3 regions of the Arthrobacter sp. 10N410 genome follow, and region 3 is predicted to be linked to each of the others. Evidence: riboswitches for the same ligand, from Rfam matches in the RefSeq annotation. Region 3 holds a riboswitch; each other region holds the start of a gene.
What was found. Region 3 has a riboswitch for cyclic di-AMP ahead of AC1DB8_RS11905 (NlpC/P60 family protein). Riboswitches for the same ligand answer to the same signal wherever they lie in the genome.
Positions count from the first base shown of each region.

Region 1: another riboswitch for cyclic di-AMP. It lies ahead of AC1DB8_RS09170 (aggregation-promoting factor C-terminal-like domain-containing protein); the one in region 3 lies ahead of AC1DB8_RS11905 (NlpC/P60 family protein).
Region 2: another riboswitch for cyclic di-AMP. It lies ahead of AC1DB8_RS05640 (hypothetical protein); the one in region 3 lies ahead of AC1DB8_RS11905 (NlpC/P60 family protein).

Region 1 is NZ_JBFTIP010000003.1:318,392-322,467, reverse strand. It holds gene AC1DB8_RS09185 (phosphatase PAP2 family protein) at 1-282, shown strand, start outside; gene upp (uracil phosphoribosyltransferase) at 307-942, shown strand; gene AC1DB8_RS09175 (VOC family protein) at 1,039-1,416, shown strand; gene AC1DB8_RS09170 (aggregation-promoting factor C-terminal-like domain-containing protein) at 1,534-2,262, opposite strand; cyclic di-AMP (ydaO/yuaA leader) riboswitch at 2,261-2,441, opposite strand; gene AC1DB8_RS09165 (glycosyltransferase family 39 protein) at 2,591-4,076, opposite strand, start outside.
Region 2 is NZ_JBFTIP010000002.1:242,490-246,565, forward strand. It holds gene AC1DB8_RS05625 (Ig-like domain-containing protein) at 1-925, shown strand, start outside; gene AC1DB8_RS05630 (DNA alkylation repair protein) at 1,043-1,654, shown strand; gene AC1DB8_RS05635 (hypothetical protein) at 1,657-1,911, opposite strand; cyclic di-AMP (ydaO/yuaA leader) riboswitch at 2,113-2,278, shown strand; gene AC1DB8_RS05640 (hypothetical protein) at 2,283-3,044, shown strand; gene AC1DB8_RS05645 (dihydrofolate reductase family protein) at 3,140-3,697, opposite strand; gene AC1DB8_RS05650 (helix-turn-helix transcriptional regulator) at 3,956-4,076, shown strand, end outside.
Region 3 is NZ_JBFTIP010000004.1:190,568-194,643, forward strand. It holds gene AC1DB8_RS11885 (molybdopterin-binding protein) at 1-155, opposite strand, end outside; gene AC1DB8_RS11890 (DUF6457 domain-containing protein) at 152-439, opposite strand; gene mobA (molybdenum cofactor guanylyltransferase) at 423-1,133, opposite strand; gene AC1DB8_RS11900 (HNH endonuclease) at 1,198-1,698, opposite strand; gene AC1DB8_RS11905 (NlpC/P60 family protein) at 1,942-2,706, opposite strand; cyclic di-AMP (ydaO/yuaA leader) riboswitch at 2,970-3,128, opposite strand; gene AC1DB8_RS11910 (M23 family metallopeptidase) at 3,275-4,076, opposite strand, start outside.

The DNA of each region.
Region 1 (4,076 bases), on a different contig from region 3:
GCGATCTTCATCCTTGCGATGGGCATGAGCCGCGTCTTCCTGGGCCATCACTGGATGACCGATGTGATCTTCGGCTGGGCCCTGGGGCTGGGCTGGGTGGGGATCGTGATCCTGGCCCACAGGCTGTTCCATGTGCTGCGGCACCGGGAACACACCGGCCCCGCGCCGACGTTCGACAACGATGCGCACCTGCGCGACGGCGCCCCCGCCCGCGGCCGCAAGGGCAGCACCGCGGAGCGGACCGCCGACGCCGATACCCCGGACCCCGCGGGACGGTCCTGAAGGTCCGGGTGGTAGTTTTGACCCATGCGCACTCTCGTTGTCGACCACCCGCTGGTCGCCCATAAACTCACCGTTCTGCGGGACAAGAACACCCCGTCCCCGGTCTTCCGCCAGCTCACCGAGGAGCTCGTCACGCTCCTGGCCTATGAGGCAACCCGGGACGTCCGCACCGAGCCGGTGACCATCGAGACGCCGGTCAGCACCACCGTCGGCACGGCTTTCACCAAGCCCACCCCGCTGGTGGTTCCGATCCTGCGCGCCGGTCTCGGCATGCTGGAGGGCATGACCAAGCTGGTGCCCACCGCCGAGGTCGGCTTCCTGGGCATGGCCCGGGACGAAGAGACCCTGGACATCATCACCTACGCCGAGCGCCTCCCGGAGAACCTGACAGACCGGCAGATCTTCGTCCTGGACCCGATGCTCGCCACCGGCGGCACCCTGCGCGAGGCGATCAAGTTCCTCTTCAAGCGCGGCGCGTCGGACGTCACCTGTATCTGCCTGCTGGCCGCCCCGGAGGGCCTGGCCAAGCTGGAAGAAGAGCTCTCGGACGCCAACGTGACCATCGTGCTGGCCTCCATCGACGAGAAGCTCAACGAAAAGTCGTACATTGTGCCCGGGCTGGGCGACGCCGGAGACCGCCTGTACGGCATCGCGGTCTAGCCGCCGGCATGCACTGCTGCCCTCGCGGGTAGGGCGGTTGAAACGTCCCCGCGGTCAAGGGTTCCGGCGTAAGGCGTCCGGGACTAGCCTGTGCCCATGGACTGGAAACTTGAACTCGTGTTTGTCCCCGTGTCGGATGTGGACCGGGCCAAGGACTTCTATGTGAACAAGGTCGGCTTCAACGCCGACTACGACGAACGGCCCACGCCAGGCATCCGTTTCGTCCAGCTGACCCCGCCGGGTTCCGGGTGCTCGATCGCGATTGGCGAGGGCCTCAACGACGCCCCGCCCGGCACCGCCCCCGGCCTCCAGCTGGTCGTGAGCGACATCCAGGCGGCGCACCAGCAACTCAAGGACAACGGTGTGGACGTCAGCGACATCGATGTCCAGGACTGGGGGCATTTCGTCTACTTCGCCGATCCCGACGGCAACAAGTGGGGGGTGCAGTACATCCCCAACCGTCCGAACGGCTAGCGCGGCCGCGCGGTTCCGTAGCGCGGCCCGTATTCCGCAGGCGCGGCGGCAGGCGCACGTGAGGCCCCGGATCCCAAGATCCGGGGCCTCACTCATGGCATGCAGCCTCGGCCGCGCTTAGTACCAGTTGTTCGCGTAGTGGAAGTTCAGGGCGCCGCACGGTGAACCGTAGCGGTCCTGCACGTACTGCAGTCCCCAGTTGATCTGGGTCCGGTAGTTGGTCCGGTAATCGGCGCCGGCGCTGGCCATCTTTTCGGCGGGCAGCGACTGGACCACGCCGTAAGCGCCGCTGCTGGCATTGGTAGCCGTGGTCTTCCAGTCGGACTCCCTGGTCCACAACTTCATCAGGCACTGCATCTCGCTCGGGGCCCAGCCGTGGGCGGGCAGCTGAGAGGCGGCGTAGGCCTGCGCACCGGCGGGGTCGTCAATGGCGACCGGCTTCGCGGGAGCAGGCGCCTTGGCAGCCGGAGCCGGCGCCTTGGCCGCCGGGGCCTTGGCGGGCTTGATTTTGGAGGCCTGGGCCTCCACGCTCATCGGGGCGGGCGAGGTGGGCGTGTTGCTGCCGACGCGTTCGAAGTCCAGGGTCTGCAGGGACGCGGCCGTGTCTTTCGACGCTTCGGCCGTATGCGCGGCAGTGCCGGAGGCCTGGCCCGCGGCCCCTGCCCCCAGCAGGACGGCGAAAGCGGTGGCTACGACGGCGGCGCGCTTGCCATTGGTCCGGGCACGGGCACGGGGCCGGGACGGGCTCGAAGTGTGCTTCGCCGGCTCGGCGCGGTGGCGCGCGCGCTCGGCGTCGGACGTGCGTTTAGCGCCTTCTGGGCGCGTGGGTGCCTTGATTTCAGTCATGTTCGCCTCTCAACGCCTACGGAGTTAGCTGTCGGGTTCGGATGCGAAATCCGGCCGCACGGAATCTCGACGTGGCGGCTTAACCCCAAGGGTGCATGGATGCAGAATGCCCGGGAACTCTGGGTTCCCCGTCTCTGCCTGGTCCATGGGAATCCGGGTAGCGGCAGAGTTTGGCGTCAGCCCGGACACGCGGCCAGATCGATGGCCGCACCCTAAAACGGTACCGGACTTTCAATCAGATGTCACAGCTCGACGCCGGTAAGCATCGAGCGGGCACGGAACCGTCGAAACGGCGCGGCGGAGACGGAGGCAAGCGGGGGAGAGGAGCCTACTTCGCCAGCTTGTACACGGTGGCGTTCCCCACGGTCTGGGCCTGGTAGTTGGCCGCGACCCAGCTGGCGACCTCGGAGTTGCCGCCGCGGCCCCCGCCCAGGCCGCCCATGCCGCCGGAGATGAAGTAGCCGATCTCGCCGCGGTCCACCATCGCTTGGAACTGCTCGAGCGTGGGGTACGGGTCGCCGCCGTTCCAGCCGCCCAGCGCGATCACATTGGTGCCGGTGGCGAGTTCCAGGCTGGCGGCCTGGGTGGCGCCGGAGACAATCCCGGACCATTTGGCGCCGGAGGACTTCAGCAACGCTGTCAGCTCGGCCGACGCCGTATCCGCGCCGGGTCCGCCGGGCCCGCCGGCGGCCGCCCCGCTGGAACCGAGGATCCCGCCGTCCGGCCTGCCCGCCGCCCCGAAGCCGCCGCCCATCGCGGACGCGGTGGGCCCGGAGGTGGGGATTGACCCCGAATGCGCCTGGGCCGCCGTCGCCAGCGTCCAGGCGGTGGTCCCGAGCCCGCCGGCCAGCAGTGAAAGGACCACGACGCCGGCCGCAGCGGCTTTGCGGAGCCGGGCCGGGAGCGCCGCCAGGCTGTCCACCCGGAGCAGCAGCGCCGCGGCGGCCAGCACGCCCAGGACGACGGCGATCACCCGGAGCCCGGGCAGCCATGCCGGGTCGCGGCCCAGGAGCACGGCGGACCAGACCGAGGCAGCCAACACCGTCACGGCCAGGACCATCCGAGCGGGCCAGTGGGTCCGGCCGCGCCACAGTTCCGCCGAGCCGATGCCCACCAGGGCCGCGACGGCGGGGGCCAGTGCCACGGCATAGTACGGATGCACGGTGCCGCTCATGAAGCTGAAGATGCCTGCCGTGATCAGCAGCCAGCCGCCCCAGAGCAGGAGCGCGGCACGGGTGGCGGAGCTCCGGGCCTCGCGCCGGGTGAACCACAAACCTGCCACCAGCAGAACCAGGGCCGCCGGCAATAGCCAGGACACTTCGCCGCCGAAACTGGTCCCGAACATCCGGGTGATCCCGGCCGCGCCGCCGAAGCCCACGTTGCCGTTTCCGCCCGGGCCGCCGGCATTTCCGAAAGCATTTCCACCGGGCATCCCGCCGCCGGACCCGGTGATCCGGCCCAGGCCGTTGTAGCCGAAGGTGAGTTCCAGGAAGCTGTTGGTCTCCGACCCCGCCATGTACGGCCGGGCCGAGGCGGGAGTGAGCTGGAACAGCGCCAGGTAGCTGCCGGCCACGACGGCGATCCCCGCCGCGGCGGCGAGGAGGTGCAGGAGCCGGCGGCCGAGGGTGGTGGGTGCCGCCCACAGGTAGGCTAGGGCCAGTCCGGGCACTATCAGGAAGCCCTGCAGCATCTTGATCAGGAACGCCAGGCCGATTACCGCGCCGGCTGCGGCGAGCCATTTCCAGCCGGCCTTTTCGATGGCGCGGGTGGTGAGGTAGGCGGCCAGCACCAGGCACAGGGTGAGCATGGCGTCG
Region 2 (4,076 bases), on a different contig from region 3:
CGGTCAGGCCGGAACCGCCGACACCTACTATCTGCTGACCGCGGACGACGGCCAAGGAGCACAGAAAGTAATGCTCACCGGAATGGGCGTCGACGATCCCATCGGCCTGAAGGCGTACCAGACCAATGCCGGTGACCCGCGGTCTGTCCTCGGCAGGTCGCTGACCTTGGAGTACCCGGTGGGGGCAGGGAAATGCCAGGACTACACCAAGGGCGTGATCTGCTGGTCCCCGTCCACCGGGGCCCATTGGGTCGCAGGCGCGATCTATGCCCGCTACAAGGCCGCGGGCGGCGCTGCCGGTGTCCTGGGGTTCCCCACCACCGACCAGCTGACAACCCCGGACACGATCGGGCGGTATGAACACTTCGCCGGCTCCGGCGGGGCATCCATTTACTGGACGCCAAGCACCGGGGCGCACCTCATCACGGGCGCGGTCCGTGCCAAGTGGTCGGCCCTGGGCAGGGAACGGGGACTGCTGGGCTATCCGACGTCGGACGAGGCGCGCACCCCTGATGGCGTGGGACGTTACAGCCACTTCACAGGTTCGGGGGGTTCATCGATCTACTGGACGCCAAGCACCGGGGCGCACTTCATCACGGGCGCGGTCCGTGCCAAGTGGTCGGCCCTGGGCAGGGAACGGGGGCTGCTGGGCTATCCGACGTCAGACGAGACGCGCACCCCCGATGGCGTGGGGCGTTACAGCCACTTCACAGGCTCGGGCGGTGCATCGATCTACTGGTCGGCGAAGACCGGGTCGCACTACGTCCTCGGTGCGATCCGTGCCAAGTGGACGGCCCTCGGCAGGGAAAGGGGACGTCTGGGATATCCGACCCGGGACGAGTACGCAGTGTCCGTGGGCCGGGCTTCGGACTTCCAGCACGGGCGGTTGACCTGGAATAGCTCAACCAGACTGGTGACCGGCTAGCGCGTGCGGGCCCCCGGGCCCCAGCGGTCCGCGTAGGACACTGCGCTCGCCGACGGTTTCCCGCGGGAGGACGCAGCTGCTTAGGCCAAGCCGGCCCCCGCACGACAGAATGGATCCATGAGCGAGGCCGGTGACTTCATTGACGCGGCGCTGCTGCGTGAGAGCTCGTGGCAGCGGGCCGAGGAAGCGCAGGCGCGATACGGCCCGGCCCTGGGGAGCTATGGCTCCTCGGTTGGCGCCGTCCGCGGCACTGTCCGCGACGCGCTGCGCCGGTACCGGTCACTAGGCCGCGACGATGTCACCGCCCTCAGCTCGGAGTTGTGGGAGGTGCCCGTCTTCGAACGCCGCCTTGCCGCCATCGTCCTGCTGCAGTCCAGCCTGGCCCTGCTGGACAATTCGGACCTGACCCGGATCGAGGGTTTCCTGCGGACTGCGCGCCTGCGCGAGCTGGCCGATCCGCTGGCGACCGACGTCGTCGGGCCGCTGATTGCGGGACTGGACGGCCAAAACCGTTCCCGCGCGGAAACCGTGCTGGGCCGCTGGCTGCAGGACCCGGACGATTGGCTGCGGCGGGCGGCCCTGATGGCGCCGCTCCGCGAGCTACGGGCCGGGGGAGGGGACTGGGACCGTTACCGGCGCCAGGCCGGGCTGGCGGAGTCGGGCACCCCGGACGACGCCGGTCTGGTGAGGGAGGCGATCGCTGCCGTCACCTCCGGGATGGCGAAGTAGCGCTACTTGCCGGGCCGGCGCTCCACGACGGCATACGCCTTTCCGTCGAGGAACTGCCAGTCGGTCACCACCATAAAACCGAGCGCGTCCACGCGGTCATTCAGGACGTGGATATCGAAGCCGCCGTCGCGCGGTTCCGCGTCCCACGTGGCTACGTGGATTTCCTTTCCCTCGAGAACCAGCAGCTCTGTGTTGACGTCGAAATCCTCCTGCGGCTGATCGCTGAGCTGGCAAATTGCGACACAGTGGCTGTTCATAACGGGGCCTCCGCTCGGGGAATGCTGGGTGCCCTCATCCTATGGCTGGCAGGTAGCAGCGTCCTAGGCTTTCTTCCGCGCCAGGACACGGATCCGTTATCTGAATGTGACATTCCCGCCCGGGCCCGTTACCGTAGATGGGTGCCTGTTTGTTTCCGATACGGGCGCTCCCGAGCCGATTGCCTAACTCTGCCGCGGCCTGGGATCCGAATGCAACCTTTCTGGCAGAGACGGGGAAACCACTTTTGACCTGCAGTTTTAGCAGGTCTTGGGGTGAAGCCGCACAGCGCCCGCATTGACGGGCCCGCGGCCGGGTGCCTCCCATCCGAATCCGACAGCTCACCTCGCAGGCATTGGGAGAGGCTACAAACATGACTTCAAGCATTACTTCTGCGCGCCATCGTTCCGACGCATCCGCCGGACGGGCCTCAGCATTCTCGGGCAAATCAGGCACCATCGGTCGTCAGGCCGCAGTAATCTTCGCAGCCTCCGGCCTCGTCCTCACGAGCGGAATGGCAGCCAATGCAGCCGTTGCCCCGGCCGAAAACAAGACCGGCCCGGCTTCGTCGGTTGACGTCGGCAGCAAGGTCTCCGCGCCGGTTACCGCTGATTCCGCAGTTCAGATCAGCTTCGCCCGCCCGGCAGTCGCTACCACGCCGGCGCCCGTGATCGAGCAGCCCAAGCCCGTCACCGCCCCTGCGGTTGCCGCCGCTCCGGCTGTCGCGCCTGCCCCCGCTCCGGTGCTCGCGCCGGCAGCGCCGCAGGTCAGCGTTCAGGCGAAGGCGGCCGTGGCACCTGCCTCGGCAGCCGGCGGAGCCAACGCCGCGATGCTTTCGGCCGCCTACAGCCAGATCGGCATCACCCAGGACTGCACCGCCATGGTGGAGAAGGCCCTCGGTGCGGCCGGTATCCACGTGGGCGACCTCGGTCCCCAGCAGTTCATGGGCTACGGCAAGGTTGTGGGTGCCCCGCAGCCCGGCGACATGATCGTCCAGTCCGGCCACGTCGCCATCTACGCCGGTGACGGCATGGCCATCAGCGGTGGCATGAACGGCAGCAACCAGACGATCAAGCACCCGCTGTCCTGGCTGACCGCCACGGGTGGCGTGACCTTCGTCCGCGCCAGCGCATAGCAAAAAGCGTAAGAACCTCTTTCCAGGGCCGGTGGTCGGCTGCTAAACGGCAGCTGGCCACCGGCTTTTGTGCACGTTTACGCCGGCCGGTGAGCTCAGCCGGCGTACCGCAGCAGGACGACGCCGTTGCCAAACGCGCGGGTGCCGGCGAGCGTGAGCGCGGTCCTGTCGTCTGCTGACTTGAACAAGGGATTCCCCCGCCCGATCAGCACCGGGTGGACATAAATCCAGTACTCGTCAATGAGCCCGAGCCGGCGGAAGGTATCGGCGAGGTCGGCCCCGCCCAGTGCCAAGTCGCCGCCGGGCTGCGCCTTCAGTGCCAGCACGTCATCGGCGACGACGTCGCGCACCACCGTAGTGTTCCAGTCGGCCCGTTCCAGCGTCCTGGAGTAGACAATCTTCGGCATGTCCCGCCAAATTTTGGCGAACTCGACCATAGCCGGTGTACTGGACGGATCCTGGTCCGCCGTCGGCCAGAAGTCGGCCATCAGTTCGTAGGTCACGCGGCCGTCCAGGAAGGCGCCCATAGAGGCCAGTTGCTCGTTGAAGTGGCTGTGGAGCTCCTCGTCCACCATGTGCCAGTCAATCTCTCCGTTCGGCCCCTCGAAAAAACCGTCGAGGGAGACCTGGAGGGCCAGAATGATCTTTCGCATGGGCCAGAGCCTACGCCCGGACGAAGCGTTGCGGGAAGGCGGCGCTCGTCCCCGGTGAGCGGCAACATCCTGCCGTTTTGGACTCCAAGCTCGTGCCGTAGGCTCGCGACAAAAGAATTTCGGCAGTATGTTGCCGAATGGGCAATATTCGGGCACTATTAGGAGAGTCCTGCTGAGGGATCGGCAAAATGATGCCGATATGGCGAAGCCGGGACATCAGACCGCGGCATGGTGTGCGCGCAGCGAAGGGGAGTGCCAGTGAGCGACGTGGCGGCGATTGCCGAGGGGATCCGCCGGACCCGCAAGGAGGCCGGACTGACCCAGGAGGACCTGGCGCACCTGGCCGGCACCTCGGAGCGTACCGTCCGCGCCATCGAGA
Region 3 (4,076 bases):
GCCTCCGCGACGGCGGCGGCGCCGTCGTCGGCGTCATCGTCGTCGTGGGCGTTATTGTCGACGGAGGCGTCGGCATCCGGTGGCGCGGCGGACGGTTCGGACACGGAATCGTCGTCCTCGACGCCGCTGCTGCCGTCAGGGGGCTCCGGGGTCATGCCCCGGAAGCCTCGGCGGCGGCGTACTCCTTGGCGAGCTTCCGGGCCACGCCCATGGCGGCCTGCATTGACACGCTGTCCGGCGCCTGGCCGGATCCGGACGCCAGGCCGGCGGCGAAGCCGGCGATGAAGGTGGTCAGCGGCGCGGCCGGCCGGACGACGGAGTGGGCGGCCACACCGGCCAGCCCCAGCACTTCGTTGATGTCGATCTCGACATCTTCGAGCTCAAGGGCCTGGAGCAGCGCACGGCACCAGTCTTCAAGCGTTTCATCCTGGCTCTTCACCGTTTGCCTCCAAAGTTGAGTTGGGCCCCAGCGCCCCGGACTGGCCCGGACCGGGCGTGGACACCCCCATGGCGGAGGCGTCGTCCCAAGTGTCCACATCATCGGTGGAACCCGACGGAACCGGAACCTGCCGCAGCTCAAGACTAGCAAGGAGGGAGAACACTGAGCCCCCCTCGAGGGCGTTCCGCCGCGCCGCGTCGGCGACGGCGCGTTCTAGCGCGGCCGTGCCATAAAGTCCCACGAGGGGTTGCAGGCGGCCGTCCGCCGAAACGGCCACGAACCCGTCGACGGGGCCGGCCGCGGCGTCACCCGGGGCATTGGCGAGGACATCAGCCAGTGCGTCGAGCAAGGCGCGGACGGCGTCGGCCACGCGGGGCATGTCGCAGGCCAGCACGAGGGTCAGCGAGGCCGCGCCGGCTGCGGCGGGCTCGCCGCGCCCAACGGCGGCCAGGGCGGAAAGGCCGGCGGCAATCGCGGCGGCGGGTCCGCCAAACGGCGGGTCCTCGCGACAGCCGAGCACATCTGGTGGGAGGTCGCCGGGGTCGGGGCCGACGACGACGGTCCGGCGGGCGCCCCGGGCAGCCTGCAGTGACCGACTTAGCAGGGTGCCGCCGTCGACCGTCAGCCGGGCCTTGGGTACGCCGCCAAGCCTGGCGGACCGGCCCCCGGCGAGTACAACAGCGTCAAATTCCACCAGCCCAGCCTAGCCGCATCGGCCTCACCGCGGCCGGGTCAGCCCGCGACGCCGGTGCGCCTGCTCAGTGCGCCTTTTCGGGGAGCAGGAACGGATCCCAGGCGGGCGTCGGCTTCTCCAGTTCCTTGATCTGCCAGATCGTGCCCTTCGGCGGCCCGGGAACGAAGCCCAGTTTCCAGCCCATTTCGGCGGGCGTGTGGTCTCCCTTGGCGTTGTTGCAGCGCAGGCAGGCCGCCACCAGGTTCTCCCAGGAATCCGCCCCGCCCCGCGACTTGGGGTGGACATGGTCGATGGTGTGGGCAGCCTTGCCGCAGTAGGCGCAACGGTGGTTGTCCCTGCGGAGCACTCCCCTGCGGCTCACGGCCGTCAGGGTGTTGTAGCGCGGCCTGATGTACCGGTTAAGCAGGATCACCGTCGGTCGGCCGAGGATATCCTGCGGACCCACCACGGGGTCATCCCCCTCGGCCACCACGCTGGCCTTCCCGGTCAGTACAAGCACCAGCGCCCGGCGGAAGGTGACTACCGCCAGCGGTTCATATCCAGCATTCAGAACGAGAGTGCGCATCCGCATACCTCTTCACGGCCGCACCCGCCAGGGGCACGAGGGCCGGCTGCCCTGTGCATGGTCGGGCTATGGATCGACACCACAAGAGTAAACACCGAAGGCCCGGATTGCCGAATTTTTCTTTGCCGGGCTTCCCGGCCGCGCGTCGGCGGGCGGGCGCGAGCGAGCCGCAAACTGCAAAGGACCCCTGCCGCGAGGGCAGGGGTCCTTCACAAAGCTTCAGGCGTTAGACGCGCCTAAGTCCTAGCCGCCGACGCGGATGAAGACCGGGCCGGAGCCCACGTTGACGCTGTACAGCGCGGTGGTGCCGCCGTTCCAGCCGCCATGGACGGCCATGCCGTTGCCGACGTAAACGGCGATGTGGGCCATGCCCATGCCGCCGTTCTGGTAGTAGGCGAGGTCGCCCGGCTGGGCCTCGGCGGCGCTCACGGTGCGGCCCAGGGACAGGTAACCCGCCGGCCAGCCGTGGTAGTGGACGCCCACTGCGGCCAACGCGTTGGTGGCCAGCATGGTGCAATCCTGGGAGACACCGATCTGTGCGTAGGCAGCAGCGGCGATCGAAGCGCCCATGCCGCTGACGGCGGCCGGAGCCTTGGTGGCCAGCGATGCGGTGACCGCGGTGCCGGTACCAGTTCCGGTACCGGTGACGGCGGTGTCCGCTTCCTGGACGTTGACGACGGGCTTGGCCGCCTCGACAACGGGAGCCGGCGCGGTGGTGACAGCAGGCTTCTCGTAGGAGATCGCGATGCTGGAGGCCGCGGAGATCGTGGCCGGTGCGTTGGACTGTACTTCCATGGCCGAAGCGGAAGTCGATTCACGCTGAACGTTGGTCTCGGCAGCGTTGGCTGCGATACCGCTGGTCAGGACCAGGCCGGAGGCTGCAGCGATAACCGCGGCCTGGCGACCCATACCACCGGCGTTGTCGCCGACGGCCTTAGCAATGACAGCCAGCGAGTTGGTCTTGGTGACCTCCGCGCGGTGGCGTGCAATGGTTGCACGAGTAGTCATTCAGTTCTCTCTTTCGTGATCCTTGGGTCCGCGCTGCTTGCAGGCGGGACTGAGGACGCTCCGGCATCTTGGGGGTACGCCGGATCGCCCCGAAACGGGTTTCTTAGCGAAGGGTGTACTGCGAAGACGCGCCAAAAGCGGGAACTGCGTTGTGTGATCCAGTCCGGGCGCCGGCAAGGGCGGCACGGAGCATGGAATTCAGCGGGCTCAACTGAGCCTCGCCAGCGCGAGAACGCGCAGCATTGTGGCGTGAAGACACGAAAGTAGCCTCTCCCAATGCCTACGAGGTGAGCTGTCGGATTCGGATGGGAGTCACCCGGCCGCGCTGCTTCCTGGGAAGCTTTGCGACTTAACCCCAAGGTCTTCTTGCGAAGACCAAAATTGGTTCCCCCGCCCCTGCCAGACGATGTCATGCGAACGGACCTTGAGCGGTGGCAGAGTTAGGCAATCCACTCAAGAGCGCCAACTTCGGAGAAGTTGGCGTGCTTCATACGGTACAGCAGTTGGGACTCAATGTCACATTCAGATCACGGCGTGTCACAGAAATGCGAGTGGTCCCTCGGCTTGGCTAAAGCCAGCCGAGCGGGTCAACAACTTCCCCGTTGACCATCACCTCGAAGTGGAGGTGGCAGCCGGTGGAGGCGCCGGTGGTCCCGCTCATCGCCACCACATCGCCACGTGAGACCTGCTGGCCCACGTGGACGTCGGAGGACGACAAGTGGTTGTACGTGGTCTCCAGGCCGTTGCCATGGTCGATCACGACCCGGTTGCCGCCCCCGTAGGGGTGCCAGCCGGAAAAGGTTACGGTGCCGCTCGCGGCGGCATGTACAGGAGTGCCGCACTGGGCCGCGTAGTCCTGGCCCCGGTGGAATTCCCCGACGGCTCCCGTGATGGGACTGACCCGGTAGCCGAACGGCGAGGCCGTGACCATGGAATCCAGCGGCGCCCCGAGACTGCCCGCGGAGGCTGCCCGGGTGATGCTGCCGACGGACTGCGCGCTCAGCAACTGCTTGAGCTTGCTGTCCGGGTCACCCTTGGTGGTGACGGCCGTGCGGTTGAAGTTGATTTCGGCGGCCGGGGCCTTGACCTCGGGCTGGGCCGCCGCGGAAACCGAACCGGACCTGGCCGCATCGGTGGCCATCACGGGGCCGGTGGCCGGAACTGTAACGGTGAGGACCAAACCCGTGGCGGCCAGGGCAATGCCTGCCTTCTGCCCCACGCCGCTGACAGCGGCGAAGTCTGTTACCTGACGGAACGCGCTGCGCCGGCCGCGGCGCGCTTCGCGGTGCGCGTCACGCGGGCGCTCGTCGAGGACGACGGCGGCCGGGCGTGGCTCCGGAGCGGGACCGGTCGCACGACGGCGGCCCCTG